4 regions of the Rhizobium sp. WSM1274 genome follow, and region 1 is predicted to be linked to each of the others. Evidence: predicted binding sites of a transcription regulator. Region 1 holds the regulator's gene; each other region holds the start of a gene.
What was found. The regulator LexA, encoded in region 1, represses DNA repair genes until DNA is damaged. The targets are predictions, from matches to a motif close to TGTTCNNNNTGTGTTCNG.
Positions count from the first base shown of each region.

Region 2: N2600_RS26030 (DUF3072 domain-containing protein) is a predicted target of LexA. The motif match lies at 1,134-1,151, and genes of this name have one in related genera.
Region 3: N2600_RS04035 (ImuA family protein) is a predicted target of LexA. The motif match lies at 1,138-1,155, and genes of this name have one in related genera.
Region 4: N2600_RS02965 (PA0069 family radical SAM protein) is a predicted target of LexA. The motif match lies at 911-928, and genes of this name have one in related genera.

Region 1 is NZ_CP104138.1:1,898,076-1,900,276, forward strand. It holds gene N2600_RS09650 (ComEC/Rec2 family competence protein) at 1-553, shown strand, start outside; gene lexA (transcriptional repressor LexA) at 534-1,253, opposite strand; gene N2600_RS09660 (VOC family protein) at 1,451-2,201, shown strand, end outside.
Region 2 is NZ_CP104139.1:374,925-377,125, reverse strand. It holds gene N2600_RS26035 (nucleotidyltransferase and HEPN domain-containing protein) at 1-824, shown strand, start outside; gene N2600_RS26030 (DUF3072 domain-containing protein) at 1,168-1,383, shown strand; gene virB11 (P-type DNA transfer ATPase VirB11) at 1,541-2,201, opposite strand, start outside.
Region 3 is NZ_CP104138.1:842,930-845,130, forward strand. It holds gene N2600_RS04020 (DUF5131 family protein) at 1-62, opposite strand, end outside; partial or broken gene N2600_RS04025 (Y-family DNA polymerase) at 383-559, opposite strand; gene N2600_RS04030 (hypothetical protein) at 565-903, opposite strand; gene N2600_RS04035 (ImuA family protein) at 1,204-1,959, shown strand; gene N2600_RS04040 (Y-family DNA polymerase) at 1,880-2,201, shown strand, end outside.
Region 4 is NZ_CP104138.1:627,642-629,842, forward strand. It holds gene N2600_RS02965 (PA0069 family radical SAM protein) at 1-842, opposite strand, end outside; gene N2600_RS02970 (glycosyltransferase family 2 protein) at 982-1,500, shown strand; gene N2600_RS02975 (hypothetical protein) at 1,687-2,001, shown strand; gene moaB (molybdenum cofactor biosynthesis protein B) at 2,126-2,201, opposite strand, start outside.

The DNA of each region.
Region 1 (2,201 bases):
GTCCAACCGTGAACGACCGCCGGATTTCATCTTCGACCAATGGCAGAGAGCGCTGGTCCTGCCGACGCATGATCCGCCGAAGATGCTGGATGGTCCTGCTATCCCGCCGGAGGGAGAAGACCGCCGCGTCAGGCTTTCCCGCGATCAGCAGACCGAAGCGAGGACCGCGATGCGTGCAGCCGCAGCGGCCGGTGAAGCAAACCGCTTTTCCTGCGTCAAAAAGGCCTGGTGCACATCAAGGCTTGGCAATGGCCAGGTCGTGGCCGTCATCGACAATGCCGCCTATCTCGGCCCCGCATGCGACGCCGCCGATATCGTCGTGACGTCGGTCCGCCTGCGCTTCAACAGCTGCCGCTCAGGTGCGACGCTCTTCACCGGTGAAACGCTGCGCAGGACCGGTTCCGTCGAGTTGCGCTTCACGAACGCCGGCCTGGAGGTGGCAACCGCATTCGATGCATTGTCGCGGCCATGGATGCGCCATCGCGCCTATGACTGGCGCAGCAATAGTTTTACCGAGCCCGGTCTAGCCAAGGTCAGTGATAGCGGCGAATAAGACCGACGAGCTTGCCCTGAACCTTGACACGGTCCGGCCCGAAAATCCGGGTCTCGTAAGCCGGGTTGGCGGCTTCGAGCGCAATCGAGGCGCCCTTGCGGCGGAAGCGTTTGAGTGTCGCTTCCTCGTCGTCGACGAGAGCAACGACGATGTCGCCAGGACTTGCGGTGCTGCCGTTGCGGATGATCACGGTGTCGCCGTCAAAGATGCCGGCGTCGATCATCGAATCGCCCTTGACCTCCAGCGCATAATGTTCACCGGAACCGAGCATGTCGGCCGGAACGACGATGTCGTGGGTGTTGTTCTGGATCGCCGAGATCGGAACACCGGCGGCGATGCGGCCCATGACCGGCACGGAGACCGAGTTGCCGTTGTCGGCGACGGGTTTTGCAGGGGCAGGAGCGGCGACCGGCTGTGGCTTGCCGAGGCTGCCCTCGATGACGCTCGGCGAAAAGCCACGCCGCGGCTGGATGCTGGGGCTGTAGGCCTCCGGAAGCTTGATGACCTCGATCGCGCGGGCCCGGTTCGGTAGGCGGCGAATGAAGCCACGTTCCTCGAGCGCTGTAATCAAGCGATGAATCCCGGACTTCGAAGCGAGGTCCAGGGCATCCTTCATTTCGTCGAAAGATGGCGGAACGCCGGATTCCTTCATGCGCTCATGAATGAAAAGGAGAAGCTCCTGTTGTTTGCGCGTGAGCATCGACGTTGTGACCTCGTGATTGAAACAAATCCAGAACAGACACTATATGTTCCATATGTGTTCCGCAAGTAGCTAAATTTCCGTAAAACTTGGAACCAACTCGTCGAGATTCTTATTTTCATTCGCCGGATTGGACACATGTCTTGCATTGAGGGTGGCGCTGTCGCACATCTCTTGCCGATTTGAGGAGGGATATGATGAACACGCATTCCACCAAACCGTACCCGCTGGATCATGTCGTGCTGCCGGTCGTCGACATCGATCTGGCGCGCGAAAGGCTCGGCAAGCTCGGCTTCACCGTTGCCGCCGATGCGCGCCATCCCTTCGGAACGAAGAATGCCTGCGTCTTCTTTGCCGACAAGACCTATCTGGAGCCGCTCGGGATCGCGAGCGTCGAGGAGAGCGAGGCATCGGCGCGACGAGGCAATGTCTTCACCGCTCGCAACCGGGCTTTCCGCTTCCGTTGCGGCGCGGAGGGGCTTTCGGCGGTGGCCTTCGGCAGCAAGGATGCCGGCATCGATCATCAGGATTTCGTCGGCAACGGGTCGAGCGCCGGGGAGATGCTGCAGTTCAACCGGCCGATGACGATGCCGGACGGCTCCGAGACGATTGCCGGCTTCAAGCTGGCTTTTGCCGGCGACCTGCGCGCGCCTGATCTCTTGCTCTTCACCGTCGAGCGTATCAATCCGCTGCCGGCCGACCGCGCCGCGCTGGAGACGCATGCCAATGGCGTGACCGGCATAACGGAGATCGCGCTTTGCGCGCCGGAACCGGCCGCATTCGCTGCCTTCGTCGGCCTTGCAGCGGCGCAATCGGCAGTCGAGAAAACCGGTTTCGGCGTCAATGTCGCGGCGTCAAATGCGAAAATCGGTCTGATGACGCCGGAAGGGCTGGAGGCCTATTTCGACATCGCCGGCTCATCCGCAGATCGCGGCCTGCGCGGCCGGG
Region 2 (2,201 bases), on a different replicon from region 1:
ATGCGCTGAAGGAAGGCACGGCCGATTTTAAGAAGCGCGGCAGGATCTTGAAGATTATCCTGTTCGGCTCCTACGCCAAGGGCGGATGGGTCGATGAACCTTTCACGATGAAGGGGTATCGCTCCGATTTCGATCTCTTGATCATCGTCAACAACCGCAAGCTCTGCGAGTTCGCCGAGTACTGGCACAAGGCGGCCGACCGGCTGACCCACGAAGCCGCGATCGAAACGCCAGTCAGCTTCATCGTGCATTCGAGACGCGAGGTGAATACCTACCTCAAGGAGGGGCAGTATTTCTTCTCTGACATTCGCAAGGAAGGCATTGTTCTTTACGAACTGGATGATGAACCTCTGGCGGAACCAGGAAGGCTTTCGATGGAGGATCGGCTCCGCGTTGCGACCGAGCACTTCGAGCAAAGGTTTCGAGCGGCAACTCGTTTCCTGGAAATGGGCCGCGTGGCGATAGATCGGGGGTATGTAGAGAATGCGGCTTTCGAACTTCATCAATCGCTTGAGCAAGCCTATTCCTGCGTTCTACTCACTCTCACCAATTACGGACAACCATCGCATAACATTAAATTCCTGCGCTCGCTCGCCGAGGAGCAGGACCGTCGGCTGGCCGAAGCCCTCCCGCGTGATCAGCACCGGGAACGTGCTTGGTTCAACACATTGAACGAAGCATATGTGAAGGCGCGCTATTCGAAACATTACGAAATCAGCGAGGAGGCCCTCACCTGGCTCGGCGAACGGACGACCGCGCTGCTTGAATTGGTGAGAGCCGTTTGCTTCGAGCATCTCGAAAAGCTCAAACACGACAGCCACTAACAGCCGGGGTAGCACGGCGAATGGTGTCAATCGGTGTAATCGTTGGCCCAGATGACCCCGCGCGTGATAGGTGCGAGCAGTCGACTTGATCGGCGACTCGGTCTCGAATGCTTTTCGCACTACGAGTATCGGTCGACGCGCTGGTCTCTCGAGCGAAGTGATAGGACACCGTTTTCCGCATTCACCGAGCGACTATTGCATTGAATGCACTCTCCTCGGTTGATGGCGTGCGGCCTTTACGCTCAAATGAAGGGGCGACAATCGAGCCGAACGCGACGATCGAAATGAGGCTGGAACCGGGGAACCACCTGGAACGTTTAGAGAACGCATTCAGGAGGCCGCTATGACTGACAATCCGAAAATAGCGACAACGTCCAACACACAGAAGGACCCCGACGATTGGGTCAGCGGCGACGAGCCGATGACCGGCGCGCAGCGGTCTTATCTAAAGACCTTGTCCGAACAGGCGCACAAGCCCGAAGCCTATGCCGAGGATCTGACCAAGGCGGAAGCGTCCAAAAGAATCGACGAACTGAAACAGTCGATCGACCTGGAGTGAGCGGTCCAGGCGGCAACCAGGGGGTTGAGCCGAACGCCGAAGACGTAACGTCTGCGAGTTGCCACTAACAGCGCAACGGCGAAAGAACGAGACCAACAGACACCTGTAACTCGGCGGACCAACTCAAGCTGAGTGTTGGCGCAAAGGACTTACGCCGTCAGCCAGCGTGCCGATCGCCACGAGCAACATCGACGGTCTTGGTTCCCTCAGCGGCCCGATAGTAGATCTCGGTCACCCGAAACCGGCCATCGGTGCGTTTGCATTGGACGATGACGTCGATCGCGATCTTCAGCATCTCGCGTATATCGTTTCGCTCCAGATCCCGCCCACCGTCGGATTCCTTCACCAGCAGTGTCAGCTGTTCGAATGCCAGCCTGGCCGAATCGGCGTGCACGGTGGTGATCGAACCCGGATGGCCTGAATTCACGTTGCGAATGTAGTAGAACGCGGTTCCGTCGCGCAGTTCCTGGAGAAGAATGCGATCCGGACGCATGCGCAGGCAGGATTCAAGCAGATCCTTCGCCCCGACTTTCGCCAGCCCTTGGCCGCCCTTGGAATAGAAGAGACGGACATGGTTCGGTTGCGGGATGACGAGCTCGGGCGTGTCTTCGATGGAGATGATGCGTTCGCTCGAAGGGATATGGCGGATCAACGCCTTGGAAAGCGTCGTCTTGCCGGAGCCGGTCGCCCCGGAGATGATGATGTTCTTGCGCGCATGGACCGCTTCACGAAGAAAGGCTTGGTAGGATCCATTTTGGTAAAATTCCAGGAGCCTACGGTCGACTGAGGGGATGTCCGCGTCTTCCCGTGCCACCTCG
Region 3 (2,201 bases), 1.1 Mb from region 1:
ATGGAGCAGCCCGCTACCGGGTTCCATGTTGCATCCGTCCATTCGATTGTGGTTTCAGCCATCGCCAGCTCCAAAGTAGCTTGGCATTGTATCATGCCGAGTAAACAAACCGCTAAACTGGCACAACAGATGCTGGGGTGTAGTGGCTTGGGAACTTAACTTCAGCTTTGGCCCAGCATGAATGCGCTTATCCTGGATGAAATCTTGCCGCTATTCCCAGGCCGTGCGTTGGTCTCCGATTGCCAATCTGGTAAGTCAAAAGTCAAGATGCACTTGTCAAGGGCGGGCGGGAACGTGGTCCGGGGAAAAGCCTTCGTCTTAGGTTTAGCGACATTTATTGCGCTTTCGCCAAACGGCCATGCTGCGGCGAGCAACTTGGACATGCAGCTCTTCGGTCACGGGCCTCCGAACCGCCGACAGCGACTGGCTTGTCGCGGAGATCGGGATCGCGTTGCTCGACGGAGGCGTAATAGGCATCCATGTCGATATGGATGAATTTGCCCTGCTTTTGCGCAGCGTTGGGGTTTGGGTCGCATATCACCGGCTGAGGTTGCGACATGGCACTCAATATCCTTCGTCATCGGCCGGTGAGTTGAGCATCTCCTGCTCGTATTCAAGCTCGGCAATTCGGTCGAACAGGACCTGCTCATAGTTTGACAAGATGCTGCCAAGGTGTGCGAACGGCTGCTGTGGAGGCGGTTCACCGCAATCACTCATCGTGACTGTGATTGTTCCGGTGTAAGCGAGGTCGATATAGGCTTGCACGGTTTCAAGCTCGCGTTTGGCAAACTCGATCTGCGAGCCGATAGCAGCAATCTTGGATTCCTCAGCTGTCGATCCAAACACTGTACCGTCTAAACGTTCCAGGCGTTTTTCCTCGAATGAGACCACATTCTCTGTCACGCGATATCCTCCTTGGTTGCCGCTTTGCATTCGATGGTAATTGCGGAGCCCCATAGAAATGGAGCGCGGCCTGTTCATCGTAGGTATATTTTCTTATCGATGACATTTTCGAGCCTGTGGACGCTTCCTCGTTACGTGCTTGAATCCATTCGCCCTTCGGCTTCAGCAGCATGTGGTCAGGTTGCAGTTCGAGGAACACTCGCCCATTCATGCGCATTGACTCACATACCGATAAGGAACAAACAAAGAACATACCCGCTTTCGAGTGAGATGAAAACTTGATTTTGAAGAAGGCTCCGAATGGCGAAGTCTGGCGCAAACCCCGTCATTTCCGACCTTCGAGATCGCATACAGCACCTTGAAGGGGCCGTGGCTCGCCCTAAAACGGTCCTCCCATTCGGAGTGGCCGACATCGATGCGCATTTTCCGGGTGGCGGGCTAGCCTATGGGGCGTTGCACGAATTCGCCGGGGGAGGAGCAGGCGCGATTGATGGTGCGGCCGCAGCGTTGTTCGCCGCTGGGATTGCTGCCCGAACCAAAGGCAAGGTCGTTTGGTGCCTTGCTAGACCCGACCTCTTCGCTCCGGCCTTGGCCCAGGTCGGACTCCATCCTGATCGTGTGATCTATGTCGAAGCGATTAAAGAGGAGTTCGTCTTGGAAAGCTTCGAGGAGGCGCTTCGTTTTGGCGGCCTTGGGGCTGTGGTCGGAGAGGTGGTTCGGCTTCCCATGGTGGTGTCGCGGCGGCTCCAGCTTGCTGCCGAGGGCTCCGGCACGATCGGCCTGGTGATCCGACGATGGCGGCGGCAGACCGAGGCTGGGGATTTTGGCCATCCGACGGCTGCGGCAACACGATGGCGAATATCCGTCCTGCCGTCCGAGCCGCTTCCGGTGCCAGGTGTCGGCCGAGCGCGATGGCTGGCTGAACTGATCAGGGTGAAAGCAGGAGAGAGCGCAGATTTTGTCATAGGTGCATGTGATGACCAGGGTCGTATCAGTATTTCTTCCGACGCTGCCGACGGATCGGGTCAGACGGGCCGATCCGTTCATACCGGCTGAGACGCCGCTCGTAGTTGTCGCAAGGGGCGGTTCGAAACGCTGGCTGTCGGCCGTCGATGCGAATGCCGCCAAGCTCGGCTTGCACGTTGGCATGGCCGCTGCAAAAGCGCAGGCGCTTGTGCAGGGCTTGCACATGGTTGACGCCGATCCCGCCGCCGATCTTGCCGCACTCGAACGCCTGACACTCTGGGCACTGTCTCAATATTCCCCGATTGTTGCAATCGATCCTCCTGATGGGATCG
Region 4 (2,201 bases), 1.3 Mb from region 1:
GCAGCCTTGGCCGATTCGAGGATGCGCTCCAGCTCGTGGTCGTTCAGCGCCGGGATGAGCGGGGCGGCCATCACAGCCGTCTGGATGCCTGCTTCGGCCAGCGTGTGGATCGTCTCCAGGCGCCGCGGCGGCGTGGCGGCACGCGGCTCCATCGTCCGGGCAAGCTTGCGATCCAGCGTGGTCACCGAGATGCCTACACGCACTAGATTCTTGCTTGCCATCTCCTGCAGAATGTCGAGATCACGCAGGATCATCGCCGACTTGGTGACAATCGATACTGGATGGTTCGCCTTGTTCAACACCTCGAGGATGCCGCGCATGATGCGCCATTCCTTCTCGATCGGCTGATAGGGATCGGTATTGGTGCCGATCGCGATCACCCGCACCTTGTAGCCGGGCTTGGCGAGTTCCCGCTCCAAGAGTTTTGCCGCATCGGGCTTGGCAAACAGCTTCGTCTCGAAATCGAGCCCCGCAGAAAGCCCCATATAGGCGTGTGTCGGCCGGGCGAAACAATAGATGCAGCCGTGCTCGCAGCCGCGATAAGGATTGATCGAGCGGTCGAAGGAAATGTCCGGCGATTCGTTACGGGTGATCGCCGTGCGCGGTTTTTCGACCTGCACTTCCGTCTTGAACGGCGGCAATTCTTCCCACGTCTGCCAGCCGTCGTCGACGGTCTCGCGCTGCTGCGCTTCGAATCGACCTGTCGGGTTCAGTCCCGCCCCACGCCCACGACGCCGATCGACCTCGACCCTCAGACCGGAGGAAACGATCATCGCATCGGCAATATCTGCCGTATTGGCAGGCGCGAATGCGGCCTGCCCTGCCAGGGACTGCTCTCTCATCGGATTCTCCCGCGGCGAAAAGCCATCGCCGTCGCCCGTTTTGCTGATTAAATTCCTATCCGCAAAAAGAGAACAATGCAAGAACAAAATGAGGAAAACGGCGCTGGCAAAAATTTGTGCGGCGCATTATAAATAGTCAATGTTGACGGTTGTTCTCGAATGTCAGGATCAGGAATCTGAGCTGGCACAGACTTTATCGGTACTGGTGGCGGGCGCGGTGGAGGGGCTGGTGAGCGATGTGGTCGTGCTCGATCACGGCTCGCGCGACGGCACCTCGCGGGTGGCCGACGCCGCCGGTTGCCGCTTCCATTCGCAATGGGATATCAAGGACATCGTCCGCGCTGCCCGCGGCGAATGGCTGCTTTTCGTCGAGCCGGGTGCAAGACCCCAGGCCGGCTGGATCGATGAGATCGCCGAATATGTGGCGCTGAACAAGCTGCCGGCGCGCTTCACCGCATCGCGCGGCTACCGGCGCCCGTTCTTCCAGCGTGTCGGCCGGACCGTGCCGCCGCTGGAACTCGGCTTTCTCCTGCCGAAGAAGCAGGCGCTCGCCATCGCCAAAAGCGGCATGCGGCTCACCGAATTCGTCAAGGGCCAGAAGCCGCGCCGGCTGGCGAGTGAACTCATTCCCTCCTGGGTCGCCCGCGCTGCGCGGTAGGTTCGCGACTCTCTCCACCGTTCGCGCAAAAGATGGCACCCAATAGGATTTCGCGCTATAATTCAAATATGGCGCCGTCGAAGCGCCTCGCTTCGCAACGGAATGGCCATGGAATGCCGGTGAACGGCAGAACAGGTCAGTGACAATCTCCTCTTCTGCCGGGTTCCCGGCGAAAGGAGGTGCGTCATGACACGCGGTATGGTCTTCGGCCTCATAGCCGTCATATTGCCGACAATGGTGATCGCGCATCCGCATTCGGCAGCATCGCAGATGATGCGCAGTTGCGCAGGCCGACCCGAAATCGCCAATTTCCTGGACAAGAACTTCGCTGAAAAGCTCACGGCAGTCGGACTGATCAACCAGAACGCCATTCTCGAGGTCTATGCCGCCGAAAGCGGCACCTGGACACTCATCGTCACGGATGTTCATGGCATAAGCTGCGTCCTGCTGTCGGGTGATAGCTGGGACACGATGCCCATCCTGCCAGGCATTGCGACATAACGCATGTCCCGCAAAAGTGTGCTGCGGTTTTGCAATAACGACATGCGTAAAAACGATGACCTGAAGCGCAAGGAGCGAATCTGAAAGATTACGCGCTTTAGGCGATGCCGCTGTTGCAGGCAGTCTATTTGGTCGCGCCGCGTTTCAGGTGCTCGTCCAGACGCGGCATGATCTCGACGAAATTGCACGGCACGCTGCGA